2 regions of the Stenotrophomonas pictorum JCM 9942 genome follow, and region 2 is predicted to be linked to the other one. Evidence: predicted binding sites of a transcription regulator. Region 2 holds the regulator's gene; the other holds the start of a gene.
What was found. The regulator FliA, encoded in region 2, starts transcription of late flagellar genes. The targets are predictions, from matches to a motif close to TAAAGTTTNNCNNNCNNNGGCCGATAA.
Positions count from the first base shown of each region.

Region 1: a site for FliA is predicted at 6,766-6,792, ahead of ARC78_RS08985 (HDOD domain-containing protein). Genes of this name have one in related genera too.

Region 1 is NZ_LLXS01000022.1:19,755-33,990, forward strand. Features, by position in the region: gene ARC78_RS08950 (sugar transporter) at 1-335, shown strand, start outside; gene ARC78_RS08955 (DksA/TraR family C4-type zinc finger protein) at 354-617, opposite strand; gene ARC78_RS08960 (DUF2058 domain-containing protein) at 700-1,254, opposite strand; gene ARC78_RS08965 (M48 metallopeptidase family protein) at 1,325-1,822, shown strand; gene ARC78_RS08970 (rRNA pseudouridine synthase) at 1,889-2,599, shown strand; gene sstT (serine/threonine transporter SstT) at 2,759-3,967, opposite strand; gene ARC78_RS08980 (phospholipase D family protein) at 4,091-5,668, shown strand; gene ARC78_RS08985 (HDOD domain-containing protein) at 5,665-6,744, opposite strand; gene ARC78_RS08990 (hypothetical protein) at 6,863-7,150, opposite strand; gene ARC78_RS08995 (MFS transporter) at 7,220-8,428, opposite strand; gene ARC78_RS09000 (carboxylesterase family protein) at 8,554-9,348, shown strand; gene ARC78_RS09005 (LysE/ArgO family amino acid transporter) at 9,391-10,026, opposite strand; gene ARC78_RS09010 (LysR family transcriptional regulator ArgP) at 10,163-11,068, shown strand; gene ARC78_RS09015 (M14 family metallopeptidase) at 11,162-12,085, opposite strand; gene ARC78_RS09020 (glycine zipper 2TM domain-containing protein) at 12,269-12,640, shown strand; gene ARC78_RS09025 (hypothetical protein) at 12,720-13,070, opposite strand; gene ARC78_RS09030 (N-acetylmuramoyl-L-alanine amidase) at 13,081-14,004, opposite strand.
Region 2 is NZ_LLXS01000045.1:85,967-100,202, forward strand. Features, by position in the region: gene ARC78_RS13460 (STAS domain-containing protein) at 1-77, opposite strand, end outside; partial or broken gene ARC78_RS13465 (chemotaxis protein CheW) at 180-929, opposite strand; gene ARC78_RS13470 (ParA family protein) at 977-1,759, opposite strand; gene motD (flagellar motor protein MotD) at 1,759-2,718, opposite strand; gene ARC78_RS13480 (flagellar motor protein) at 2,722-3,462, opposite strand; gene ARC78_RS13485 (chemotaxis protein CheA) at 3,507-5,351, opposite strand; gene ARC78_RS13490 (protein phosphatase CheZ) at 5,356-5,976, opposite strand; gene cheY (chemotaxis response regulator CheY) at 5,976-6,368, opposite strand; gene ARC78_RS13500 (RNA polymerase sigma factor FliA) at 6,382-7,128, opposite strand; gene ARC78_RS13505 (MinD/ParA family ATP-binding protein) at 7,125-8,009, opposite strand; gene flhF (flagellar biosynthesis GTPase FlhF) at 7,996-9,666, opposite strand; gene flhA (flagellar biosynthesis protein FlhA) at 9,817-11,919, opposite strand; gene flhB (flagellar biosynthesis protein FlhB) at 11,916-13,046, opposite strand; gene ARC78_RS13525 (putative bifunctional diguanylate cyclase/phosphodiesterase) at 13,109-14,236, opposite strand, start outside.

The DNA.
Region 1 (14,236 bases), on a different contig from region 2:
TGTTGCTGCTGCGCACCGGCCTGGGCAACGCCTGGCTGCTGTACCTGCTGGTGTCGATCTGGGGTGTGGCGATGATCAGCTTCGCGCTGTCGATGCAGTCCAAGGTGCTGAACCTGGCTTCGGATGCGACCGACGTGGCGATGGCGCTGTTTTCGGGCATCTTCAACATCGGCATCGGTGCCGGCGCGTTGATCGGCAGCCAGGTCAGCCTGCATCTGGGCATGCAGCACATCGGTCTGGTCGGCGGGCTGATCGCCAGCGCCGGCTGGCTGTGGTGCCTGTTCGCGCTGCTGCGCTGGCGCGGCAGCTTCCAGCTGCGCTCCGGGCAGCACTGAGGCCTGCGCCGGCAGCGGCTACCGCAGCTGGCTGTCCTTGCTGCCGCGGCGGTTGTAGCCACTGAACGCTTCGTCCTCGTCCCGCGCCTGCTGGCAGGCGATACACAACCGCACGCCGGGCACGGCCTTGCGGCGCGCCTCGGGAATCGGCGCGTCACATTCTTCGCAATGCTCCAGCCCGGGGCCGCTGGGCAGGCGGCTGCGGGCGCGCTTGATCGCGTCTTCGACCGTCGCGTCGATCTGATCCTGAACGGCGGTATCGCCCGCCCAACCGGTGGCCATGGTTGCCAGCTCCGAAGTGGAAATGACGTGACCGCAGCCTAGCGCAGTTGCTTGAACGACGGGACAACGCCGCCGCGGCGACTCACCACATCAGATCGTCGGGTACCTGGAACTGCGCGTAATAGGCGTCATCCTCGGCATTGCCGGTGGACACCGGGGTATCCGCGCTCTGGCCGTGGTCGAGCACGATCAGTTCGGCCGCGCGTTCACGCACCTTCTCCGCCGCCACCCGTGGCAGCAACGCAAAACCGTCGGCATGACGGACGATCACCAGCGCACCCGCGGACAACTGCTTGCGCTGCGCATCATCGACCAGCAGCGTGCGGATCAGCGTGCCGTCGTTGAAACGGTATTCCTGCTCGCCGGCGCGCGGCAGCTTGCGGTCGGCGATGATCTGCCGGGCCTGCGCGCGCAGCTCCTCGGCACGGCGCTGGGCATTGCGCTCGGCCGCCAGCAGGCGATCGGCCTCGGCCTTTTCGGCGCGGGCGCGTTCGGCCTCACGCTGGCTTTCGGTGGGGGCCGCCGGGCCTTTGCCATGCCGTGCCTTGACCTGCTCGCGCGCGACCTGCGACACCTGGGATTTCTTGACCAGCCCGGCCTTGAGCAGCTGTTCCTGCAGCGGATTCGCCTTTGCCATCTTCGTGATTCGCGGTTCTGTTGCTGTGGCCTGCCATGATACCGGCCTGCCCCACGTACTGCCGATGCCAATGCTCCCCCTGAAGTACCTGAACGGCTATCCCGAGCACCTGCAACAGCGCGCCCGCGAGCTGCTGGACGCCGGCAAGCTCGGCGAGGCCGTGCGCAAGCGCTATGCGCAACCCCATGCCGTGCGCAACGACCGCCAGCTCTATGACTACGTGCAGGCGCTCAAAGACCGCCACCTGCGCCAGTCGCAGCCGCTGGGCAAGGTGCTCTACGACGGCAAGCTGCAGGTGATCAAGCACGCGCTGGGCACCCACACCACCATTTCCCGCAACCATGGCGGCAAGCTCAAGGCCAGCCGCGAAATCCGCATCGCCAGCGTGTTCCGCGACGCCCCGGCCGAGTTCCTGCGGATGATCGTGGTGCATGAGCTGGCGCACATGAAGGAAGCCGACCACAACAAGGCCTTCTACCAGCTGTGCCTGCACATGGAGCCGGATTACCACCAGTTCGAGTTCGATCTGCGCCTGTATCTGACCGCGCTGGAACACGAGAGCGCCTGAGCCGGCCATCGCGGCGAGGGGCCTGCGGCGCTACACTCGCCGGCCGTCGTTGATCTTCCCGCCGCCATGACCACCCCGATCCGTCTCGACAAGCGCGTCTGCGCGCTGCTGCAGTGCTCGCGCGCGCAGGCCCAGCAGTACATCGAAGGCGGCTGGGTCAGCGTCGATGGTGTGGTGGTGGAAACCCCGCAGACGATGGTGACCGGGGAAACCGTCACCGTGGCCAGCGAAGCCAGTGCCGAGGCCGCCGAACCGGCGACCTTGCTGCTCAACAAACCGGCCGGCGCCAGCAGCGCCGACCTGCCGGCGCTACTGACCGAGGCCAACCACTTCGAGGGCGATTACTCGGGCATCCGCCCGCTGCGCCGTCATTTCCTGCGTCTGGAGGCACTGATGCCACTGGACGACGCCGCCAGCGGCCTGGTCGTGTTCACCCAGGACTGGCGTATCCGCCGCCATCTGCTCGAAACCGGGCACACCCTGGAACAGGAATACGTGGTGGAGGTCAGTGGCGAGCCGACGCCGTGGGCGATGCCCAAGCTGACCCAGGGGCTGATCTACCAGAACCGCAGCCTGCCCGGCTGCAAAGTCAGCTGGCAGAGCGAGCAGCGCCTGCGGCTTGCGATCAAGGACGTGCGACCGGGCCAGCTGGCGTGGATGTGCGCCCAGGTCGGGCTGAAGGCCGAACAGATCCGCCGCCTGCGCATCGGCCAGATCGGCCTGAGCAAGATGCCCGAAGGCCAGTGGCGCTACCTCCCGGCGACCCGACGCTTCTGAGGCGGCGTCGCCGGCAGCAGCGGCGGGCCCAGCAGCCGCAGCGCGGCCGCCGCGCCGGCACCACCAGAAACTGCAGTCGCAACGCCGGCGCCCGGCTACCGATCCCCCCGATGAGAGGCCGCGCGGCCCGGTAACGGGCGCACCCGCGGCATCGCCGCATCAGCGGCGCGTGCGCGCCTGTTCGGCCGCGGCCACGAACACCACGTCGGTGGAGGAGTTCAACGCGGTTTCGGCCGAGTCCTGCACCACGCCGACGATGAAGCCCACCGCCACCACCTGCATGGCCACGTCGTTGGAAATGCCGAACAGCCCGCAGGCCAGCGGAATCAGCAGCAACGAGCCGCCCGGCACCCCGGACGCGCCGCAGGCACCGACCGCCGCCAGCACGCTCAGCAGCAGCGCGGTGGGAAGATCCACGGCGATGCCCAGCGTATGCACCGCGGCCAGTGTCAGCACCGAGATGGTGATCGCCGCGCCGGCCATGTTGATCGTCGCCCCCAGCGGGATCGCCACCGAGTAGGTTTCCTCGTGCAGCCCCAGCTTGCGGCACAGCTCCATGTTCACGGGGATGTTGGCCGCCGAGGAACGGGTGAAGAACGCGGTCAGGCCGCTCTCGCGCAGGCAGCGCAGCACCAGCGGATACGGATTGCGGCGGGTCACCACCGCCACGATCAGCGGGTTGCCGATGAAGGCCATGAACAGCATCGCGCCGACCAGCACGGCCAGCAGATGCAGGTAGTCGGTCAGCGCGCCCAGCCCGGACTCGGCCAGCAGCGAGGCGACGATGCCGAACACGCCCAGCGGCGCCAGCTTGATCACCATCCGCACCAGCCAGGTGATGGCGTCGGCCAGCTCGCCCAGCAGCGTGCGGGTGGCGGCGCTGGCCTGGCGCAAGGCCAGCCCCAGGCCCACCGCCCAGGCCAGCAGGCCGATGTAGTTGGCATTGAGCAGCGCATGCACCGGGTTGTCGACCACCTGCATCAGCAGCGTCTTGAGCACCTCGCCGATGCCACCGGGCGCGCTCAGCCCGGCGTCGGCCGCGGCCGTGAGCTGCAACGTGCTGGGGAACAGGAAGCTGGCTGCCACCCCCACCAGCGCCGCGATCAGGGTACCGATCACATACAGCAGCAGGATCATGCGGATATGGGTCTTCTGGCCCTGGCGGTGGTTGGCGATGGACGCGGCCACCAGCACCAGCACCAGGATCGGCGCCACCGCCTTCAACGCGGAGATGAACACCGTCCCCAGCAGCCCGACCGCCTTCGCTCCGGCCGGCCAGAGCATCGACAACACGATGCCGGCCACCAGACCGATGACGATCTGCACCACCAGACTGGGCGCGCGGAAGGAGGAGGAACGGTCGGTCATCGCAGGACTCGGCACAGGGCAAACGCCGATTCTCCCCCAGCGATGGCCGCCACCGCATCCCCTTAACGTCATGGATGGAGGATCGGCGACGGCAACCCCGTAAACCCCGCTAGGATGGTGTCCATGCACACACCGCCTCCCCGCCCGCCGCGCCGGCGCCTGCTGCGCCTGGCCGGCCATGTGCTCGGCATCCTGGTGCTGCTGGTCATCAGCGGCCTGCTGCTTGGCGACCGGCTCACCCCCAAGGCGGTCGGCGCGCCGTCGAGCGCACTGCCGGTCCAGCCGGCGCAGACCCTGCTGGACCGCCAGCTGCAACCGCTGCTCGCCGCCCATCCCGGGCAGAGCGGCACGGTGTTCCTGAGCGATGGCCTGGAAGCCTTTGCCGCCCGCTCCATCATCACCCGCCAGGCCGGGCGCAGCCTGGACCTGCAGTACTACATGTGGCACGACGACATGGTCGGCCACCTGCTGGCGCGCGATGTCTATGACGCCGCCCAGCGCGGGGTACGGGTACGGCTGCTGCTCGATGACATGAACGCGGTCGGGCTCGACCCGCTGATGATGGCGCTCGATGCCCATCCCAATATCGAGATCCGCCTGTACAACCCGTTCCGCAACCGGGAGGGCCTGTGGCGGCTGGTGGAAATGGTGCAGCGGGTCTTCAGCATCAACCACCGCATGCACAACAAGGCATGGATCGCCGACGGCCGCGTGGCCATCGTCGGCGGCCGCAACATCGGCGCGGAGTATTTCAACGCCAAGCCCGATGTGAACTTCCGCGATCTGGACGTGCTGCTGGCAGGTCCCGTAGCCGCTCAGGCCAGCACGATCTTCGACAGTTTCTGGAACAGCGACATGGTGGTGCCGATCGCCGCCCTGCACCGCGCTTCCGAACGCGATCTGGCCAAGTTCATCAACCAGTCCGGGCAGGAAGCGCGCCAGCGCGAGAGCCTGCCCTACCTGGAGCGGGTGCGCGCGCGGCTTGCCGATTCGTACGTCGGAGGCGAGCTGGGATTGCACTGGACCGCTGGCGTGCAGATCCACTCCGATCCACCGCAGAAGCTGCGCGGCGCCGACCGCAGCGACTGGCTGGTCACCCGGCTGACCGGCGAACTGGCCAGCGCGCGGCACAAGGCGCTGCTGATTTCCCCGTATTTCGTCCCCGGCGAAGCCGGCACCGCCGGCCTGACCGCGCAGGTCGCCCACGGCGTACAGGTCGGCATCGTCACCAATTCGCTGGCAGCCAACGATGTCGCCGCCGTGCACAGCGGCTACATGCGCTACCGCAAACCGCTGCTGGCCGGCGGCGTGCGCCTGTACGAACTCAAGGCCCAGGACCGCCACAAGGCGTCCACCTTCGGCAGCTCCGGCGCCAGCCTGCACACCAAGGCGTTCGTGGTCGATGACCGGCGCGGCTTTGTCGGCTCGTTCAACCTGGACCCGCGCTCGGCCTACCTCAACACCGAGATGGGCGCGGTGTTCGACGATCCGGTGCTGGCCGCGCGCCTGCGCAGCGAATACCTGCGTCTGGCCAGCCCGGCCTTGAGCTACTGGGTCTATCTGGATCGCCAGCACGACCTGCGCTGGCTGGAATGGGCGTCCTCGCCGCCGGAGGTGCTGGGCACCGAACCAGACGCCTCGCTGCTGCAGCGGGCCACCGCCCGCCTGATCCGCTGGCTGCCGCTGGAGTCGCAGCTCTAGGCCGCGCTGTCGGCGCCGTCGGCGGCATCGGCACTGACCCGCTTCCACAGCCAGCCGGCCACATGCGCCGGCAGCTGCAGCGCCAGTTGCGCCTCGGCCTCGTCGGCCGGCAGTGCCCCGGCATTGCACAGCATCGACAGCGAGGCGGCCAGCTCCCCCAGCTGCAGCGAGCGCCCCAACCCACTGCCGGCGCCGTCGCTGTCCTGCAGCGCCTGCACGATGGCCGGCGCCAGCTCCCAGTGCCGGGCGATGCGCGCGGCGGTTTCGGCCGCACAGCGCTCGATCAGCTGCAGCAGCACCACCGCCGAGGGTTGCAGCAACGGCCGCCGTGCGTAGGCATCGGCGGTGGCCTGCACCACCATCGCCACACTCAGCCCGCGCAGCAACGCGGCCAGCTGCGCGGCGAAGCCGTCCTCGCGCTCCATGCTGCGGGCATGGTCGGCCGCGGCCAGCGACATGCGCAGGGTGTGATCCCACAACAGCCGCGAGAAGCGGCCGCCGTCGCGGTCGGAGGGATTCATCACCGGCTGGATCAACGCCGCCGAGATGATCTGGCGGATGCCGTCGTTGCCCACCAGCGTCACCGCCCGCTCGATGCTCTGCACCTCGCGGCGCTGGAAGCGGTACAGCGGGCTGTTGGCGATCCGCAGCAGGTTGACCGCCAGCACCGGATCACTGCCGATAATGCGGCTGATCGAACGCGCCGAAGCGGTGCTGTCATTCACGCTCTGGATCAGCTGGGGCAGCAGTTGTGGACGGCGCGGCGTGTAGCGCGGCGACAGGTCCGCCCGTCCCAGCGTGGTGCTGACCTCGGTGAGCAGGGCCTGATGTGCCGGCCCCGGCGTTTCCTCGGGCAGCGCGGGCAGGCCCAGTGCCAGCACATGGAACTGCTGGCGCAATGCGCTCAGTGCAATGGGTTGCACCTGCGGCAATGACGCCTGCGGGCCGGTGTCGGAAGGTGACCGCGACGACCAGCGCGCAGGCAGCTTCCGGCCTCCGGCCAGACGCGCGATCAGAACCACTGCCAATGCAGCCGCGATGGCCGCCAGAATCACCATGTTCAACGTATGCGCCATCCGTGCAGAACCCCACCATCCCTATCGGCCGTGGCGGCAGCGAGTTGAGCAGAGCGCCGAACAACGCCCGGCGCCCAGGCAACCGGCCCCGGACAGGGCCGGCGTGACGCGGTGTTGCTTACTCTTCGACCTTTTCCAGGACGATCCCCATCGGGCCTTCCAGCGAACCGTCTTCCTTGATGGTGAAGTTCAATTGGGCATTGCCCTGCGGCAACTGCACTTTCAGCGACTGGCCGTCGCGTTCATAGCTCATCTTCTGTGACACGCCCATGGCTTCAACCGTCACCTCGCCATTGGACTGGAAGGCATAACGGGTGATCCCCAGCTGATCGCCATAGGTGCCGTTCAAACCCTGGCTACATGCAGACAACAGGCACAGTAGTGCCACGCCAAAAAGCTTTTTCATTGTTTTCCCCTGTGATGTGTAGATACCGCGCTTCCATACGCCGCTTCCGGCGCCGGCGATTCTGGCACATCAACGCTCGCTGGCGCCCGTCGTTACCGGTGTTTGCGTGGCGGTGGTGGGAACAACGCGGCGCACCAGCACCAGCGCGAATGTCAGCCCCGCACCGATGGTCAGCACCGCACCGGTGGCGAACGCGCTGGCCAGGCCGACCTGCGAGGCAATCAATCCGGCCACCACCATGCCCAGTCCGATGCCGACATCCAGCGCGGAGAAATAGGTGGCCACCGCGGTACCGCGCTGCGCATGCCCGCCCAGATTTACCATCATCGTCTGGTAGGCCGGATAGACCACGCCAAAGCCGAAGCCGACCAGCACGCCGGCGGCGTAATACAGCCCCGGCCCCGGCGCCATGGCCATCATCCCCAGCCCGGCCACAATCGCGGCGGTGCCGCCATGGGTGGCCCGCACCACGTTGCCGCCATCGATCAGCCGCCCGGAGAACGCACGCGAAACCATCATTCCCACCGCCATCAGGGTGAAGAAGATCCCGGTGTTGGCCGCACCCAGCTGCTTGCCATAGATCGCCGCGAACGCCAGCAGCATGCCGTAGCCCAGCCCGATCACCGCCAGATTCAACGCCAGTGGCAGACCCCGCACCAGCAGGAACCGGTCCAGCGACAGCACCGTTGCCGTGCCCCGGCGCTGCTTGTGTGATGAACGCACGCGGGTGGCCACCAGCAATCCGCCAATACCGGCGCCGATGGACACCTTGAAGATCAGCTCGAACGGATAGTGGTCCATCAGCCACAGCCCCACCATCGGCCCCAGCGCCATCGCCAGACTGCTCATCAGACCGAAAAAGCCGATGCCCTCCCCGCGGCGCACCGAGGGAATGATGTCGATCGCCTGGGTCGCCGCCGCCGTGCTGAGCACCGCGAAGGTCACGCCGATGCCCAGCCGCACGATCACGAAGGCCAGGACGGTATGCGCCAGCAGATAGCCGGACGTGAGCAGCACATACCCGGCCAGCGCCGCCAGGTAGGCATGTTTGGCATTGAATCGGTCGACGATGAAGCCGGAAAACGGCCGCACCAGCAGCGCGGCGATCACATAGCTGGAAAGAATGCCGCCCACCGTCGCTTCACCGATCTGCAGCTGCTCCACCAGGTGGAACGGCAACGTCGGCATCAACACGTAGAACGACAGGCCCATCAGGAAGTTGGCCAGGCACGCCAGCAGGAAACCCGGCGTCCACAGGACAGGTTTGAGCTCGGTCATATTGCAGCCAGTCTAGCCAGCGGCGCATGACCTGCCGCGGAACGCCCTGCGCCGGCCGCCCGAAGCGATGACGGCGCACCGCCGCTGCGCTTAAGCTGGCCGCCACCGCGCTGCCGGAGCCGCCCATGACCCGCCTGCTGATCGTGCTGTCGATGCTGCTGATGTCCACCGCCTGCACCCTTGCACGCACGAGTACGGCGGTCGCCGGCCGCGGTCATTTCGAAGCGCGCGAGCTGCCGTTCGAGGGCCGCCTGTTCCGCTACCAGGTCTTCGTTCCGGCCCGCCGGGATCCGTCCGGGACACCGGTCGTGCTGTTCCTGCATGGCTCGGGCGAGCGCGGCGACGATGGCCGCCGCCAGTTGCTGGCAGGGCTCGGCCCGTGGCTGGAAAAGAACGCCGACAGCTTCCCGGCGCTGGTGGTACTGCCGCAGGTGCCCCAGGACGAGGAATGGCTGGGCCGCAACGCGCGCATGGCGCTGGCCGCGCTGGATGCGGCCAGTACCGAGTTCCACGCCGATCCGCAGCGCATTTACCTCACCGGCATGTCGATGGGCGGCTACGGCACCTGGGAACTGGCCTTGATGCAGCCCCAGCGCTTCGCCGCGCTGGTGCCGGTGTGTGCGGCGATCACCGCCCCGCGCATAGGCCGCACCACATTGCGGGTGGATCAGGTGGCCGATGAGACCGATCCCTACACCGCCGTGGCCACCCGGCTGCGCGGGGTACCGGTGTGGATGTTCCATGGCGCCGATGACACCGTGGTGCCACCGACCGATGCGCGCCTGATCGCGCAGGCCGCACAGCGGGTCGGCGCCGACCTGCGCTACACCGAACTGCCTGGTGTCGGCCACAACGCCTGGGATCCGACCTACCGCGATCCGGCGATGTGGGCGTGGCTGTTCCAGCAACGGCGTCCCTGAGCGGCGCGCGCGCCGTGCCGGCTCACCGGCGCGATGCGCGGCTCAGCCGACGCCGCGGATCGCCAGGGTCAGCGCCAGCACGCTCAGGATCACCGCGATCGTGCCGTCAAGCACGCGCCAGGTGGAGGGCTTGGTGAACAGCGGCGCCAGCAGGCGCGCGCCCAGTCCCTGCATGGTCAGCCAGGCCGCGCTGGCGGTCACCACACCGGCGGCGAAGGCCATGCGGTTGTTGCCGAAATTGTCGGCGATCGAGCCGATGACCATCATGTCCAGCCAGAAGTGCGGATTGATGATCGAAAAACCCGCCGCCGCCATCAGCGCGGTGCGCAGCGACTGCTCGGCGTCATCGTCCAGCTGCATGCCGCCGCCCCCGCTGAGCGCGCGGCGTGCCGATTGCAGCGCATACCAGGCCAGGAACGCCACGCCGCCCCACAGCAGGACCGTGGTCAGCCATGGCAGTTGGTCGGTGAGCGTGCGCAGCCCGGCGACGCTGGCGAAGATGAAACTGGCGTCGATGGCGAAGCAGGTGGCGATGATCGGGACCACGTGCTGGCGCATGATGCCTTGGCGCAGGATGAAGGCGCTCTGCGCGCCGACGATGGCAAACAGACCGATACCGATACCGGCGCCACTGAGCCAGGCGCTGCCGGCAGCCTGGGTGGAGATAACCGAAAACATGGGGAAACTGCCTTGTTGCGAGGGGGAGCGCCGCAGCGGGGGGAATCACCGCCGCGACTGAACGACGCAATTGTCGCAATGCAGCATCAAAAAGTGGAGCTAAACTTCGTTAACCATCTTTAGCGGAACTTAATCGATGCGCATCGATCACGCCCAGCTGCGGGCCTTGGCCGCGGTGATCCGCGAAGGCAGTTTCGAGCGCGCCGCGCTGTCGCTCAATGTCACCGCCTCGGCGGTATCGCAGCGGATCAAGGCGCTGGAGGACCGGGTCGGCAAGCTGCTGGTCAAGCGCTCCAGCCCGACCGTGGCCACCGCCGAAGGACAGATCCTGGTGCAGCTGGCCGAGCAGACCGCCCTGCTCGAACGCGATGCCTTCGAGCGCATCGGCATCTCCGACAACGAACTGCCACGCGCCAGCATCGCCGTGGCGGTCAACCACGACAGCATGGAAACCTGGTTCCCCGAGGCGGTGCAGACCTTCTCGCAGCACACCTCCACCACGCTGGATCTGCACACCGAAGACCAGGACCACACCGTGGCCCTGCTCCGCCAGGGCGCGGTGCTCGGCGCGGTGACCACCCTGTCCGAACCGGTGCAGGGCTGCCAGATCCACGCGCTGGGCAGCATCCGCTACGCCGCCACCTGCACCCCGGAATTCCACGCCCGCCATTTCGCCAAGGGCGTGAACGCCCAGTCGCTGGCGCAGGCGCCGGTGCTGGTATTCAACCGCAAGGACGACATGCAGGCCCGCTACGCGCGGCGTCTGGCCGGCGTCGACCATCCGCTCGATGCGCCCACCTGGTGGATTCCCTCCACCCGCGCCTTCGTCCATGCCAACCTCGGCGGACTGGGCTGGACCATGAACCCGCTGCCGCTGGTGCGCCGCCACCTGGAAAGCGGCCGGCTGGTCTACGTCAAAGCGCGCGCGTGGGAGGACGTGCCGCTGTACTGGCAGCACTGGAAGGGCGAGGTGAACTCGATGGCGCTGCTGACCCGCGCCATCCTGCAGGCTTCGGCGATGCTGGTGCGCAAGCGCAGGTAACGCCTTGCGCGCCCTCACCGGCACGCCTGCAATCCCGCAGAAAGCCCACCCGGCTCACCCGGATGGGCCGGCTCCGCGTCGCGCCCCCCGCACTCAGCGATGGGCCAGCGCGTAGTCCAGTGCCCCGCGCACTGCCGCCACCTGTGCCAGATCGCATTGCTGCGGCGTGGCCTTGGGGCTGTCCGGGTAGACCTCGGTGGTGGTGGTGTAGCGGGCATCGGTGATGCTGGCGCACAGTCCCAGCGCCTTGAGCGGATACTCGATGACGCCCGGCGCCACCACCGGCGAACCGATGATCTGCCCCTGCGCATCGGCCGGGGCGATATGCGTCACCTTGGCCACTTCGGCGTTGACCGCCTGCTGGAATGCCGGCTGCGGGTTGAGCGAATCGGCACACAGATAGAAACCATCGGGAATCTCGCCCGGTTCGAACGGCTTGCCGTCGCGCGCGGCCAGCGCCGGACGGAATTCGGATTCGTCGCTGTCGGTGGTCTCATGCAGATCGATATGCACCAGGAAGCGGCCCTGCAGCGGCGCCACCAGCGCCATCAGGGCGGCCGATTCCTGCGCCGGGCTGTCGGGCACGAACGAGCGGTTCGGATCCAGTGCCAGCGCGTTCCAGCGCTGGATGCGCTCATAGCCCCACGGGCTCACGCACGGCGCGATGAGCAGATTGCAGCGACCGGTGTAGTCGGCCGCATGCTGGTCCACGAACTGCAGTGCGCCCTGCACGCCGCTGGTCTCATAGCCGTGCACACCCCCGGTCACCAGCATCACCGGCAACGCCTCGTCCCAGTTGCGGCTGCGGATCGCAAACAACGGATAGCGACCGGACGGATAGTCCAGCTCCCCGTACTGCGACACATCAAAGCGCTCGCGCAGCGCGTCGATCTTGCTCACCACTTCCGCGGCGTAGCTGCGCTGCACGGTCTGCCGCGCCAGCCACTGCGCCCGTTCGGGCGCGCCCCACGGCTGGCCGGGCGTGCCCACGGGATAGAAAGCGGCAGCGGTATTCATACACACACTCGTCAAAGGTCGAAGACAGGGCCGAACTCTACACCCAAGCCACGCGCCGGTTCATGCCGGGCATGGGCGTTTGCATGAACCGCAACGCAACCGCGATCGCGCCGTTTCATTTTCCGTTTCGGCCTGCACAGGCAGGCTGCAACACGCCGTTTCCAACACGCCAAGGAGCCTCTTATGCGCATTGTTTCCTTCCCGCTGGCAGCGACCCTGCTCGCTGCAGGCATGCTGGTCGCCAGTGGCGCGCACGCACAGACCTATGGCCCACGCGATGAAGGCCGCCGCTTCGACGATGGCAGCCGCGTGGTCTGCCACGACGTGGAAGTGGCCAACAACGCCCGCGACCAGAACCGCGTCGCCGGCACCGCCACCGGCGCGGTGATCGGTGGCCTGCTCGGCAACCAGGTCGGCAAGGGCAATGGCCGCAAGCTCGCCACTGTCGGCGGCGCAGTGGCCGGCGGCCTGGTCGGCCGCAATGTGCAGGGCCGCAACCAGGAGCGCAACGGCCAGCGCGTGGTCCAAACCCGCTGCGAACGGGTCTATCGCTGATCTTCCGTCCCCGCAAACAACAAAGGCCCCTGTCGGGGCCTTTGTTATCGAAGGGAAGCCACTGCCACAGCCGCTGCGCTCAGGGCTCACCGTTGTCGGGCATCAGCAGTACCAGCGGTGCGCAGGCCGCCGTGCTGCAGCCGAAATAGCGGGTGACATCGCCACTTTTCCACACCGCAGTTCCGGCGGCATTGATACTGAAATCCCAACGCTTGCCATCGGCCTGCACCACGCCTTCGATGCTGCAGGGCAGCTGATAGAACCCTTGCGTCGGCATCTGCGGGTACTCGGTGGCAAGCGCGAAGAACCGGCCGGCCGCATCGGCATCCAGCCTCCATTCGCTGCACGCCCTGGGCAACTGGACGCCGCCAGCTGCCGGTTCGTCCGCCAGGCGGGCACCCTGGATACTCAGCACCTGCGGCAGATCCATGCGCTCCTGCTCAGCGCGAGGGTCCCCCTTGCTGCACCCGCTCATTGTCGACAACAGCAGCAGGCTGATACAGGCCAGCCCCCTCCCCGAGGGTCTTGTATGAAACGACATCGTGCGCATAGACGTCCTGTTCTCCCAGTCCGTACTGCTGTTGAAGAATTCCAACCAGACGGTTGATTGCGACGGTCTGGGCCGCGGTAGGGGCCTCCCAACTGCCATCGACATGTCGCGCCACCACCTCGATTCCGACACTGTCTTCATTGAGGGGATAGCGCTGCGGGTACTGCTTGGCTTTTTCATGATTGTGGGTCGCCGTCGGATTGAAGCCGCGCTTTTCCGCCAGCCGGGATTCCTCCTCCGAACAGGTTCCCTCCTCCACGCAGCGGGATTTGATCTTGCCCACATGCAGGGTCTTTTGGCCAAGGGACGCGGTCTGGTAGATCGTCCCGTCCTTGTCGATCAGGAAGTGGGTGCCGTACTGGACCCCATCGCGGCCGCTGGCAAAGCTCTTCAAAGCGCTCGCGGCGGTTGCCGACTCGGTCCGGTGCATCACCAGCGCAACAGGCTCGCCCATGGACGAACGCCCCAGCCCCGGCACTTCATGCCGGGTGACCGCCTGATCGGTGAGGTAACCATCCGCTCCCACCACCGGCTCCGTGGCGCTCGTCTGCTGCACCCCGCGCAACGGCACATTCACATGATGGACCGGAGGCTGCTCGCCGAAGGGGCGATACACAGCGAACACACGGTCCTCGTTGACCAGCACCTGATCCACGCGCGCCATTACCGGATTTCGCTTCACTTCGGCATGCAGCGCTTCGAGTAACCCCTGTTCCAATGCCGCGCCAAGCCCCAGCTCGACGATGGAACCCTGCAATTGCTCCCGTAACGACATCGGAGTCGTCTGCACCGCCGGATCTGTCGCTCTTTCCATGCTGCCTCCATCCCTGATGGCCCCTGCAGGCGGAGATGTAGCAACCTCACCGTCAATGACGGGTTAATCGAACAGGACTGTCATCACACTTCCAGTGATGCGCTGCCCGCGACTCATCGCACCGTATGGCTTTTCCAAAGCCCATCACGGATACGCAATGGTGTGACGGCACAGCACCGCCCTTGAACAGCCAGCACCGCATACAACAAAGGCCCCTGTCGGGGCCTTTGCT
Region 2 (14,236 bases):
AGATAGGGGGCAAGCTGTTGTTTCAAATCGCTGCTGGTCTCGATGCCGAGATCCTGTGCCAGTGCCACTGTGCTCATCATTGCTCCGGACGAACGTTACTAGGGCAATTAGCGGCCGCTTCTGGCGCATCTTTAGCGCTGTCGCCGCGCCGGATGGCCGGCAGGGCAGCGGCGCCGGGGTCAGTGCAGCAGCTGCGCGGCATCCAGCAGGATCATCGGTTGCCGGCCAAGGCGGGCCACGCCACGGAACAGCGCGTTGGAAATCTGGCAGATGCGCGCGGTATCGGGTGGCTCGATCTGGGAGTCGGTCAGGTTGGCCACGTCCTCCACCGCCGACACGCGCAGTCCCAAGGTGTCGCCGTTCTCTTCCAGCACCACGATGCGGGTCTGGCTGTCCTCGATGATCGGTGCAAAGCCCAGGTGCAGGCCCAGATCAATCACCGGAACCACCTGGCCGCGCAGGTTCATGATGCCCAGCATCGAGGGCGCGGTGCCGCGCAGACCGAGCAGCGGCACCGGCAGGACCACTTCCTGGACCTTGAGCAGTTCCAGCGCATAGGTCTGGCCGCCGCAGCGCAACCGCAGCCAGCGCGAGGTGCGCTCGCTGGCACGGCGCTGGCGTGGCTGGTAGGCCTCGCGGGCCTGCGCCTGCAAGGTGGCCCAGGCATTGCCAGTCCCCGGGGCGGGCGGCATCGCCGCCGCCATGCGCGGCGGGGGGGCTGTCGCAGGCGCGGGAGCGGCGACGGCCGGCGCGACGGTGACCGGCGCCGCATCGACGATGGGAGCTGGCTCGGATTCGGACGCCGTTGTCGGCCCTGCCGCTGCGGGTTCTGGCAGCGGTTCGGGTTCCGGTTCGGGCTTGGGCTCGGGTACAGCCGGCAGCGCCATGGCGATGGCCTCGACCGCTGCCGCAGGCGCGGCCGGTACTACGGTCTGCAGCAGTTCGCCCAGATAGTCATCCAGCACGTCGGTGTTGCTCATGCCGCGTGCTCCAGCAGGCTGGCATCGGCGCCGCGCAGCCATTCCAGCGCCCGCCGGTAGGCCAGCAGCGCACGACCGGGATAGGCGTCGCCGATCGCCGGTACCGTCAGCGCGTTCGGGTTGGAGATGCTGGTGTCCACCGGGATCGCCTCTTCCCAGACGCGCGCGCCGTGCCGGTCCTGCATCTGCTTGAGGGTTTCGTTGCCGGTGCGGGTGCGGCGGTCGAACAAGGTCGGCAGGATCGAGATCGGCAGCGGACGCTGGCGCGAGCGCTCGACCATCTCGCCCGTGCGGACCATGCCGTCGAGCCCGTGCAGCGCCAGCGGCTCGGCCTGGGTGGGAATGATCAGACGATCGGCGGCGGCCAGCGCGTTGATCATCAGCAGGCCCAGCGTGGGCGCGCAGTCCAGCAGGATGTAGTCGTGCTGCCCGCCATGGCGGGTGAACGCCTGTTGCAGGGCGAGCCCCAGCCCGGGCTGGTTGGCGCTGCGGCGCTCCAGCGTGGCCAGTGCCGCCTGGGCGCACAGGTAATCCAGGCCGGGAATGCGGCTGGCATGGCTGAGCGCGCCGATATCGGCCGGCGGCGTGGCGAACAGCTCCAGTACGCCGGTCGGTGCCGGTTCGAGCGGGACGCCGAACGCCCGGGTCAGCGAGGAGTGCGGATCCAGGTCGATCAGCAGGACCTTGTGGCCCAGCGCGGCCAGGCCGCGACCCAGCGCCAGCGTGGTTGTGGTTTTGCCAACGCCACCTTTCTGGTTGGCAACGGCCCAGATACGCATCAATGCACTCCTTCAATAGCATCCGTCAGGACCGGGCTGGCGGCCCGGGCTGGCGGGGGGGCGCCGTCGCCGGCGCTGGCCGGCGCAGGGGCGTCGGCAGCCGCGGTGGTGATGCCGTCGGACAGCGCGTCCACGCTGGCGGCGGAATCGGCCAGGATGATCACCATCACCCGGCGGTTGCGGTTGCGGCCTTCGGCCAGCGTGTTGCTGTCGCGCGGGCGGAATTCGCCGTAGCCCACCATCGCCAGCCGGTCCGGCTGCACCCCGTGATCGGCGAACAGGTGCACCACGCTGGCCGCGCGCGCGGCCGACAGCTCCCAGTTGGACGGGAACTGCGCGGTGGCGATCGGCAGGTTGTCGGTATGGCCCTCCACGCGCACGCCATTGGGCGCGGCCTGCAGCACTTCGGCCAGTTTGGCCAGGGTTTGGCGGGCGTCGCGGTCCAGTGCCGCCGAGCCGGTGCCGAACAGGATGTCGCTGTTGATCTCGACCTCGATCCACAGCTCGGTGCGGCGCACGGTGATCACACCTTGTTTGACCAGCGGAGCCAGGGCTTCGCTGAGCTGGTCGGCGATCTGATTGAGCTGGCGCTCGGCCCGTTGCAGCTGCGCGTGGTCGCGCATCGATACGGGCATGCGCATCTGCGAGGCCATCGCCGGCAAGCGGGTAGGGTCATTCATCGCGCCGCCGGTCATGCTTGGGGCGCGGATCACCGAGGGGCTGTCAAAACCGCCCCCCTGCAGCTGCTGGTTGCCCACCTGCACCTGGCTGACGGTACGCGGCGCGCCGCCGAAGGCGGTGGTCAAGGCATCGGCCATCACCCGGTATTTGCCCTCGTTGACCGAGGAAATGGCGTACATCACCACGAAAAAGGCGAGCAGCAGCGTCATCAGGTCGGCATACGGGATCGCCCATGCCTCGTGGTTGCCGTGTTCTTCGTGTGGTTTGCGACGGGCCATGGCTCAGTTCACGAAGCCGGCCAGGCTGGTTTCGATATTGCGCGGGTTCTCGCCCTGGGCAATGGCGATCAGCCCTTCGATGATCATCTCGTGCTCGCGGCTGTTGTGGGCGATCACGCCCTTGAGCTTGGCGGCCACGGGCAGGAACAGCAGGTTGGCCGAGGCGATGCCGTAGATGGTGGCGGTGAACGCCGCGGCGATGCCGTGGCCAAGCTTGCTCGGATCGGCCAGGTTCTTCATCACCGCGATCAGGCCCAGCACCGCACCGATGATGCCCAGGGTCGGGGCGTAGATGCCCATGCCCTCGAACACCTTGGTCGCGGCCAGGTCACGGTGTTCCTGGCTGCCCAGTTCGATCTCCATGATGTGGCGGATGGTTTCCGGCTCCACGCCATCGACCACCAGTTGCAGGCCTTTGCGTACGAACGGGTCGTCCTGCAGCTCCACCTGCGGTTCCAGTCCGAGCAGACCCTGGCGGCGGGCGATGTTGCTCCAGTCCACGATCTGCTGGATCAATGCCTGACGGTCACTTTCCGGCGGCCGCACCACCCAGCGCACGATCTTGAAGGCGTGCTTGAAGACGGCCGGCGAGGTGTGCAGCAGGATCGCCGCCGCCGTGCCGACGATGACGATCACAAACGCCGCCGGCGACCACAGCGACGACAGCCCGGCACCTTTCAGGATGCTGCCGCCGACCAGCGAGGCCAGCGCGAGAAAAAGTCCGATGATGCTGAGTCTGTCCATTTGAAAGGTATCGGCCTTGAGTGGGGCTACTTGAACGGGAAGCGTCAGTCCTGCGGGTTGCGCAGGCCATCGACGTCGAGGATCAGTGCCATGCGGCCATCACCGATCAGGGTCGCGCCGGCGTAGCCCGGCAGACCGCGCAGCGCCTTGGGCAGGGGTTTGATCACCACTTCTTCGCGGCCCCGCACCTGATCCACCACCAGGCCGAAGCGCGCTTCGCCGACCTGCAGCACGACAATGGTCAGCAGCTGCGAGGCCGCCGGGGTCACGTCCAGCCAGCGGCGCAGGTCCACCAGCGCCAGCGTGTGCGACTTGCGGTCCAGTACCGCGCGGCCGTCGAACCAGCCCAGCGCGGTGGCCGGGGCGTGCAGCACTTCCATCACGCGCGCCAGCGGCAGCGCGTAGACATCCTGACCGGCCTGCACCAGCAGCGTCGGCAGGATTGCCAGGGTCAACGGCACACGGATCAGGAAGCGGCTGCCGCGACCGAGTTCGGACTGGATCTGGATCTGGCCGCTGAGTTCGCGGATGCGCGACTGCACCACGTCCATGCCCACGCCGCGACCGGAGATATCGGTGACCTGCTGTTTGGTCGAAAAGCCGGGCAGGAACACCAGGTGCAGGCATTCCTCGCTGCTCAGGCGGGCGGCGGCTTCCGGATCGATCAGGCCCTTCTCGCGGGCCTTGGCGCGCAGGCGCTCGGGATCGATGCCGGCCCCGTCATCCTGGATCTCGATGGAGACGTAGTCGCCTTCCTGCTGCGCGGTCAGGCGGACCTGGCCCACGCGCGGTTTGCCCTGCGCTTCACGTAAGTCGGGCGCTTCCACGCCGTGGTCTATGGCGTTGCGCACCAGGTGCACCAGCGGATCGGCCAAGGCTTCGACCAGATTGCGGTCCAGCTCGGTGTCGGCGCCGATCAGCTCCAGGTCCACTTCCTTGTTCAACGAGCGGGCCACGTCACGGGCGACCTTGGGGAAGCGCGAGAACACCTTGCCGACCGGCTGCATGCGCGTGCGCATGACTGCCGATTGCAGGCGCGCGGTGGCGATATCCAGGGTGGACACGGCACGATCCAGTTCTTCGTCCTTCAATCGCGTACGCAGGGTCTTGAGACGGTTGCGGGCCAGTACCAGCTCACCGATCAGGTTGACGATGGCATCCAGCCGCTTGGTGTCCACGCGTACCGTCTGCTCGGCTTCGGTCGCCTTGCCTGTGGCTTTGGGTGGCGGTGCCGGCCGGGAGGCCGGGGCAGGAGGCGTTGCCGTTGCGGCGGGCGCTGGCGGCGCAGCGGCAGCAGGTTGCGCGCCGGGGGCGGCGCCTCCATGCAGCTGGTCGAGCAACGCTTCAAACTCATCTTCGCTGATCAGGTCATCGCCCGCTTTGGCTGCGGGGGCCGCGCCGGGCGCGGTGGGGCCGTGCAGGGCGTCCAGCAGCGCTTCGAACTCGTCCTCGCTGATCAGGTCGCTGTCGGCGGCGGCCGGCGCGGTCTTCACCGGCGCAGCGACGGGCGCCGCGCCGATGTCGAACTGGGCGATCAGGCTGGCCGGGGCATGGGCCGGGTCGGTGCCGGCGGAGACCGCATCGAGCATCGACTGCAGCCAGTCCAGCGATTGCTGGGCGGCATCGAAATGATGGGCCAGCAATTGGGCCTTGCCGGACCGGGCCATGCCCAGGGTTTCTTCTGCCGCATGGCACAGCTCGACCATCGGCGTGATCGACAGGAAGCCGGCGCCGCCCTTGAGCGTGTGGAAACCGCGGAACACCACATTGAGCTGGTCGGCATCCTGCGGGGCCTGTTCCAGCGCCACCAGTTGCTCGCCGAGGCGATCGAGGATTTCCTGCGCTTCAAGGATGAAGTCGGCGGCGATGTCGTCGGCAAAAGCACTCATGTGTTTACAGCCCCAGATCCGAGAGCAGGTCGTCAGCGTCATGCTGGGAGACGGCGTGGCGGTCCAGGCCGCTGACCGCCGGGCCAGCCAGCCCGGCATTGCGCGCGTCTTCCTCCGGTGGCGGCAGCCCCAGCGCACCGAAGCCTTCGTGCACGCGGCGGACGATGCCGACCACGCGACGGATGATCTGCCCGGTCAGGTCCTGGTAGCTCTGGGTCAGCGCCACCTCGGTGAGGTTGTGGCGGATGCGGTCCAGGATCACGTCCTGTCCGGGATTCAGGCCTTCGGCGCGCAGCTGTTCGGTCAGCGTGCGGCATTCCTCGGCCAGGTCCAGCGTGCGATGGGTCGCTTTTTCGGTCATCTCGACCACGTGGTCCAGGCGCGCGCAGGCATCGTCCAGTTCGCCGGCATCGGTGGTGATGCTGGGCAGTTCGCCCAGCGCCTGGCCCAGTTCGCGGGCCAGCCGGCCCAGGCCGGCCATCATCGGCTGGGTGCGCAGCGCGGCCAGCGCGTCGATCTCGCGACGCCAGCCGGCTTCGTCACCGCTCTCCAATGCGGCCAGTGCATCCTGCAGGCGCTGGATCAGGGCGCTCTTGTCGCCCAGGGTTTCGCTGTGACCGGCCATCAGGCGCTCGCCGCCAGACGCTCGAAGATCTTGCCGAGCTTTTCTTCCAGGGTCTGCGCGGTGAACGGCTTGATGATGTAGCCGTTCACGCCGGCCTGGGCCGCTTCGATGATCTGTTCGCGCTTGGCCTCGGCGGTGACCATCAGCACCGGCAGGGTCTTGAGCCTGGCGTCGGCGCGGATCGCCTTGAGCAGCTCGATACCGGTCATTACCGGCATGTTCCAGTCGGTGACAACGAAATCGAACGGCTGGCTCTGCAGCAGCGACAGCGCCGCATGCCCGTCCTCGGCTTCCGCGGTATTGGTGAAGCCCAGGTCGCCGAGCAGGTTCTTGACGATGCGGCGCATGGTCGAGAAGTCATCGACGATCAGGATGCGCATGTTCTTGTTCAAAGGGCTTTCCTCTTCATGGTTCCTCGAGTCCGGCGTCTGCCGCCTCGAATATCTTCAATCGGCCGCGCAGGCGCAGCGTGGCCTGGCCGTGGATCTGGCAGACACGCGATTCGCTGACACCCAGTACCGCGCCGATTTCCTTCAGGTTCAATTCCTGCTCGTAGTAGAGCGAGAGCACCAGCTGTTCGCGCTCGGGCAATTGGGCGATGGCCTTGCCCAGTTCGGCGCCGAACTGGCTGCGTTCGAGCATCTGCTGCGGGGTCGGGCCGCCGCTGGCCGGCGTGTCCAGCTCGCCCTGGTCCTCGATCCGCGATTCCAGGCTCAGCACCTGGCCACGCGAGGCGTCTTCGATCAGCCGCATGTACTCGGGCAGCGGGATGTCCATGGCCTCGGCCACCTCGGTGGCGCTGGCGGCACGGCCGCTGGCCTGCTCCAGCCGGCGGATGGTACCGGCCGCTTCACGGGCACGCCGGTGCACCGAGCGTGGCACCCAGTCGCCGCGCCGGATCTCGTCGATCATCGAGCCGCGGATGCGGATCGAGGCATAGGTCTCGAACGATGCTCCCTGGTCGGCATCGTAGCTGCGCGATGCTTCCAGCAGACCCATCATGCCTGCCTGGATCAGATCGTCGATCTCCACGCTGGCCGGCAGGCGCGCGGCCATGTGATGGGCGATGCGGCGTACCAGGTCCGCGTGCTGGGCGATGCAGTCATTGCTGCTGGCGCGTTGCACTTCACGGTACTGGGCGGCGGGATTCATGCAGGCACCCCGCGCTGGATGATGCGTTCCAGGAAGAACTCGACGCCGCCGCGGGCTTCGGTCGGGGCTTCCCAGCGCGAGGTTCGCAGCGCGATTTCCTGGAGGGCCAGCGCGGCCGGCGAAGACGGATACGCCTTCACCACCGGCTGCTGGCGCTGCACCGACAGGCGCAGCCAGTCGTCCTGCGGCACGCAGCCCAGGTAGTTCAGCGATACATCCGCCAGGAACTTGTCGCACACGCGCACCAGCTTCTCGTACAGCACGCGGCCTTCGTTGGGGTCGCGCACCATGTTGGCCACGACCTGCATGCGGTCCACACCGCGTTCGCGCGAGAGCACCTTGATCAGCGCATAGGCGTCGGTGATCGAGGCCGGTTCGTCGCAGACCACCACCACTGTGTCCTGCGCGGCCTGGCAGAAGGTCAGCACGCTGTCGGTGATGCCGGCGGCGGTGTCGATGATCATCACGTCCAGCTCGCGTTCGAGCTCGGAGAACACGTTGACCAGACCGACATGCTCGGCCGGCTGCAGCTCGGCCATGTGCCGGCGACCGGATGCGGCCGGCACCACCAGCACGCCGTTGGGGCCTTCGATGATCACCTCGTCCAGCGTGCAGCGCCCGGCAACCAGGTCGGCCAGGGTGTGCTTGGGCTGCAGGCCCAGGATCACGTCGATGTTGGCCAGGCCCAGGTCGGCGTCCAGCAGCAGGGTGCGTTTGCCCATGCCGGCCAGGGCGACGGCCATATTGGCCGAGACGTTGGTTTTACCCACGCCGCCCTTGCCGCCGGTGATCGCAATCGTGCGTACCGGACCGGCCGGCTCGCGACGCGTGGCCGAAAGCGGGAAGGTGTTGGTCAGTTGGGCGTACTCACGCGACGGCATTGTTGGACTCCAGGTTGCAGGGCATATCGGCCGCGCGGCGCAAATCTTCAAGGCGAAGTACAAGATTCGCCGCCGAGGCGCGATGCAGGTCCTCCGGCACGTCCTGGCCGTCGGTCACCCAGGTGATCGGCAGGTTGTGGTCCACCGCCACCGACAGCGCCGAACCGAACCGGCCGGTCTCATCGAGCTTGGTCAGCACCAGCCCCTGCGGATTGGCGGCGCCGAAGCGGCGTACCACCTCGTCCATGTCCTGGAAACTGGTATTGGCAGGCAGTACCAGCAAGGTGCGGATCTGGCCGGCGGCGCGCAGCCACTGCAGCTGGGCGGCCAGGGCGCGGTCGCGCTGGCCCAGGCCGGCGGTGTCGATCAGCACCAGCTTGTAGTCGGCCAGGCGCTCCAGCAGCTGGTTGAGATTGGTGCCGCTGTTGGCCTCGTGCACGGCCACGCCGAGCTGGCGGCCGAAGCCGTAGAGCTGCTCGCGGGCGCCGATGCGCTGGGTGTCGGTGGTGACCAAGGCCACGTCGCGGGCGGCGTGGGCTTCGGCAAAACGCGAGGCCAGCTTGGCGATGGTGGTGGTCTTGCCGGCGCCGGTGGGGCCGACCAGGGCGATGACGCCGCCGCTTTCGATCGGGTCGATCGGCGCGATCGGCAGCTTCTTCGAGACCAGCCCCAGCATCAGGCCACGGGCGCGGGCCGGATCGGTCTCCAGCGGAATCTGCATGACCACGTCCCGGGCCAGACCGGCGTCGAAGCCGTATTCGTCCATCAGGTCCAGCGCGCTGGCCCGCACGGTGCTGCCGCGCAGGCGCTCATCGGTGAAGCGGTTCATCTCGCGCTCGATCAGCTGGCGCATGCCGGCCACTTCCTGGCGCAACTCGCGCATCTGCGCATCGTCGTGCGGGGCCGGGCTGGCCACGGCGACCAGCGCCGGGCCGGCCGCCGCCGTGGAGATGGCAGGTGCCGCGGCCGGTTCCGGCAAGGCCGACCGCTGTGGCGGGGTCGCCGGCGTGCTGGCAGCTTCTGCAGCGGGCGCCACTTCAAAGGTGGGCTCCGCCGCGGGTTCCAGCGGTGGATCGATCAGGAAATTGGCGCGGTTGAGCGCTGGCACCGGCGCGGCCTGCAGCGGCTGCGAGGCGGCAACGGCAACCGGCTGCCTGGCGCTGCCCGGCGCGAGGAAGACCGGCACCACCGGTTCGTCATCACACGGCGGCAGCGTGGCGAACGTCTGCGGCGGCAGCACTGTCGCTGCCGGGGCGGGTTCCGGGCGCGGCTGCAGCATCGCGGCGAAACGGCCGCGGGCGGGCAGGTCGGTGGTGCTCTCGATGGAGCGGCCGGTGGCGCCCACGGCCGAGCGGGCCAGCGCGGCCACGGCCGAGGTGGTGGGGATGACGGCCTCCGGCTCCGGCGCCTTGCGGCGGGTCACGGCGGCCATGATCGCTTCGGCGGCACTGCGCGGCTTGGGCGGCGCCGGCGGGGCCGGGCGTGCGGCTTCCAGTGCGCGCTGCACCACGGCTTCGTCGTAGCTGGCGGCCGCCACGATCTCGACACCTTCCTCGATCCGCCGGTTGGACAGGATCACGGCATCCGGGCCGTGCTCCTTGCGCACCAGGTTCATGGCCGTACGCATATCGGCGGCGACGAAACGTTTGATTTTCATGCTGTGGTACCGGGAATTGGAGTGCGGTTGCAAGGAAGGCGAGGGGGCGTTGGCAATGTCATGCATGGCGGGAGGTGCTCCTTCGTCCTTCATTGCTGCGGATAGGGTTCAGATGTCTGTTTTCCGTCGCGGGTGCCGGTTTCCAGTGCCTCAACTGATCGTGCCGACCAGTTTCAGGCGCTTGTCTTCCGGCACTTCGCTGTAGGCCAGCACCGACAGCGAGGGCACGCTGTGGCGGACCATCCGGGCGAGTGCGGCACGGACCGGGCCTGGTACCAGCACCACCGCCGGCTCGTTGCGCGCCTCCTGCTTGCCCACACATTCGGCAAGACTTTGATGGAGGCGTTCGGCGAGACCCGGTTCCAGTGCGGCACCATTGCCTTGCGTGGATTCCTGCAAGACCCGTTCCAATTGCGGGTTGAGGGTGAACACCGGCAGCTCGGCCGACATTCCGGCGATCTCCTGCACGATGAAACGGCCCAGCGCGTTGCGCACGGCGGCGGTAAGGATGGCCGGGTCCTGGGTCTGCGGGGCGTTCTCCACCAGGGCCTCGGCGATCTTGCGCAGCTGCCGTACCGGGATGCGCTCGGTGAGCAGGTTCTGCAGCACGCGGGCGACCACGGAAATCGGCAGCGCCTTGGGGGTGAGATCTTCCACCAGCTTGGGCGCGCTCTTGGCCAGCGTGGCCAGCAGCTGCTGCACTTCCTCGTGGCCGAGCAGCTCGGGCGCGTGTTCGCGGATCAGGTGCGACAGGTGCGTGGCGACCACGGTGGCCGGGTCGACCACGGTGTAGCCCATCGACTCGGCATGGGCGCGCTGGTGTGGCTGGATCCAGGTCGCGTCCAGGCCGAACGCCGGGTCCTTGCCGGGAATACCGTCCAGCTGGCCCAGTGCGCTGCCCGGATCCAGCGCCAGTTCGCGGTCGGGATGGATCTCGGCGCTGGCCACCGGCACGCCGTGGATCAGCAGCCGGTAGCCGGTCGCCGGCAGCTCCAGGTTGTCGCGGATATGCACCGAGGGAATCAGGAAGCCGACATCCTGGGTGAGCTTGCGGCGTACGCCCTTGATGCGCGCCATCAACTCGCCGCCCTGGGCCTTGTCCACCAGCGGAATCAACCGGTAGCCGACTTCCAGACCCAGCGGATCGATCGGGCGCAGTTCGTCCCAGGTCAGCTCGGCGGTAGGGGCCGGCTGCGGCGGGGACAGGCCCGGGATGTCGCCGGGCACGGTGGCCGGATCGGCGCCGCTGGCGGCCGCGGCGCCGTCACGTTTCCAGAACTTCCAGGCCAGGAAGCCGAGAATCGCCGCCAGCGTCAGGAAGGCGACGTTGGGCATGCCCGGCACCAGGCCGACCAGGCCGATGATGCCGGCGGCGATGGCCAGGGCACGGTACTGGCCGAACACCTGGCCCATCATCGCCTGGCTCATGTCCTGCTTGCGCGAGGCGCGGGTGACCAGCAGTGCGACCGCGCTGGACACCAGCAGCGCCGGCAGCTGCGCGACCAGGCCGTCACCGATGGACAGCAGGGTGTAGGTGGCGGCCGCGTCGCCGAACGGCATGCCGTGCTGCAGCACGCCAACGGCCAGGCCGCCGAGCAGATTGATGAACAGGATCAGGATGCCGGCGATCGCATCGCCGCGGATGAACTTGTTGGCGCCATCCATCGCACCGTAGAAATCGGCTTCCTCGCGGACTTCCTCGCGACGGATCTTGGCTTCCTCGCGCGTCAGCAAACCGGCGTTGAGGTCGGCATCGATGGCCATCTGCTTGCCGGGCATGGCATCGAGGGTGAAGCGTGCGGCCACTTCGGACACGCGTCCGGCGCCCTTGGTGATGACCACGAAGTTGATGATGGTCAGGATCGCGAACACCACGATGCCGACGGCATAGTTGCCGCCGATCACGAATTCGCCGAACGAGGCGATCACCTTGCCGGCCGCCTCGTGGCCGTTCTGGCCATTGAGCAGGATCACCCGGGTGGAGGCCACGTTCAGTGCCAGCCGCAGCATCGTGGTGATCAGCAGCACGATCGGGAAGATGGTGAAATCCAGCGGCCGCTGCACATAGACCACCGCCAGCAGCACCATCAGCGAAATGGCGATGTTGAAGGTGAACAGTGCATCCAGCACCGGCGCGGCCAGTGGCATCACCACCATCGCCAGCAGTGCCAGCACGATCAATGGCGTTCCCAGCCCGTTGCGCATCATCTCCAGCGCCCGGCGCACCCCAAACGGCATCGATTGCACGCTCATGGCGTGCCTGCCTTGCCGAATTCATCCACCTCGAACGGCGGTTGCGCGGGCATGGGTCCGGTGCGCCACTGGCGCAGCTGGTAGACGTAGGACAGGACCTGGGCAACAGCCGAATACAGTCTCACGGGAATTTCCTTGCCGAGTTGCCCTTCTCTATACAAGGCGCGTGCCAAAGGCGGAGCGGAGACGATGGCGACCTTGTTGCCGTCGGCCACCTGGCGAATGCGCAGGGCCAGCTCATCGACACCGCGGGCCACCACCGTCGGCGCGTTCATGCGGCCACCTTCGTACTTCAGTGCCACCGCGTAGTGGGTCGGGTTGACCACGACGACGTCGGCGCTGGGCACCGCTTCCATCATCCGCCGCTGCGACAGCTGCATCTGCATCTGGCGGATGCGGCCCTTGATCTCGGGGCTGCCTTCGCTTTCCTTGAGCTCGCGCTTGAGCTCCTCGCGGGTCATCTTCAGCTTCCGCAGCCAGTTCCACTTCTGGTACGGCGCGTCGATGGCCGCCAGCAGGCACATCGCCCCGGCGGTGGCCAGCAGCAGCTGCAAGGTGAAGCCGAACCCGCTGCTGGCCGCGCTCTCCAGCGGCATGCGCAGCAGCCCGCGCAAGCGGTCCATGCCATGCCACATGCACAGCCCGGCGGCGGTGCCGACGAATACGATCCGCAACAGGGACTTGGCCAGTTCGGCCAGGGCTTCCGGGCCGTACTGCCGCTTGAGCCCGTTCATCGGATTGAGCCGGTTGAAATCCGGCATCAGCGCCTTCTGCGAGACGCGCAGGCCCCCCATCACCACCGGGGCCACAAAGCTGGCCAGCACGCACACCAGGATCAGCGGTGAAATGGCCACCATCAACTTCAACAGGAGCCAGCCGGCGTGCCCGAACAGCGCGTCAGGGTTGCGGAACAGCGCCGCCTCCGGGGTCAGGGCACCACGCAACCAGCTGCGGGTGCCACTGCCGATGGTGCCGGCCATCGCGTAGATGGCCAGCACGCCCGCGCTGAACACCGCGGCGGTGGCCAGCTCGCGCGAACGCGGGATATTGCCCTGTTCGCGGGCGTCGCGCAGGCGTTTTTCGGTGGGAAGTTCGGTCTTTTCGCCGGACTGGTCGTTCTCGGACATCACGCGGCACGGAAGGGGAGCTTACTGTCTCCGTGCAAGAAGCGTTCCGCTGGCCGCGGCGCTCAGGGTTCGCTGTGGTCCACCGCCGGAAGCGCCACGCCGCCATGCAGCCGCATGAAGCTTTCGGCACTGACCGGCTGGCCGAGCTGGTTGCCTTGCAGGTAGTCGCAGCCCAGACGCTCGATATAGGTACGCTGGCCCTGCGTTTCTATGCCCTCGGCGACGACGTCCATGTTCAGCGCATGGCCCAGCGCGATGATGGCCGAGATGATCACCACATCCTCGTCGCTCTCCTCCACCGCCAGGATGAAGGCCCGGTCGATCTTCAACTCGGTGGCGGGCAGGCGCTTGAGCTGCAGCAGGCTGGAGTAGCCGGTACCGAAGTCGTCGATGGAAATGCCGATACCCAGCGCCGCCAGCGCGCGCAACGAGGTGGAGGTGGTGTCGGCATCGTGCATCACCACGCTTTCGCTGATTTCAAGGATCAGGCGCGAGGGGTGCAGTCCGTTGTGCTCCAGGATCTGGCGGACCTGGCCAAGCAGCTGGCCCGAACCGAGCTGGCGGCTGGACAGGTTGACCGATATCCGCCAGTCCTGGTGACCGGCATCCTGCCAGCTGCGCATCTGCCGGCAGGCCTCGTTCAACACCCACTGGCCCAGCGGCTCCATCAGGTCGTGCTGCTCGGCCAGCCGGATCACCCGTTCGCACGGGATCAGGCCATGTTCGGGATGGCGCCAGCGCAGCAGCGCTTCGGCCCCGCCGACACGGCCGCTGTTGGCATGGATGCGAGGCTGGTAATGCAGCAGCAGTTGCGGCGTGCCGATGGCCGAGCGCAGGTCCGCGAGCAGGCGGATATCCTGCTCGACGCTGCCCTTCATCCACTCGGCATAGACCGCGTGGATGTTGCGCCCGGCCTGCTGCGCGTGGCGCATCGCGATCTCCGACAGCGATACCAGCGACTGGCCGGCCTCGGTGTCGGCGCTGAGAAGGGCCACGCCGATACTGCAGGTCACGCGCATGTCGCGGCCGCCCACGCGCAGGGTGTTGATCGCGGTGATGACGCGCTCGGCCAGTCGTCTGGCCGCCGGCTCGTCCTCGATCGGCGTGGCGATCACGAACTGGTCGCCCCCGAGCCGGGCGACCAGATCCCCGGCGCACATCAGCTGCCTGAGGCGTTCGGACACGCCTAC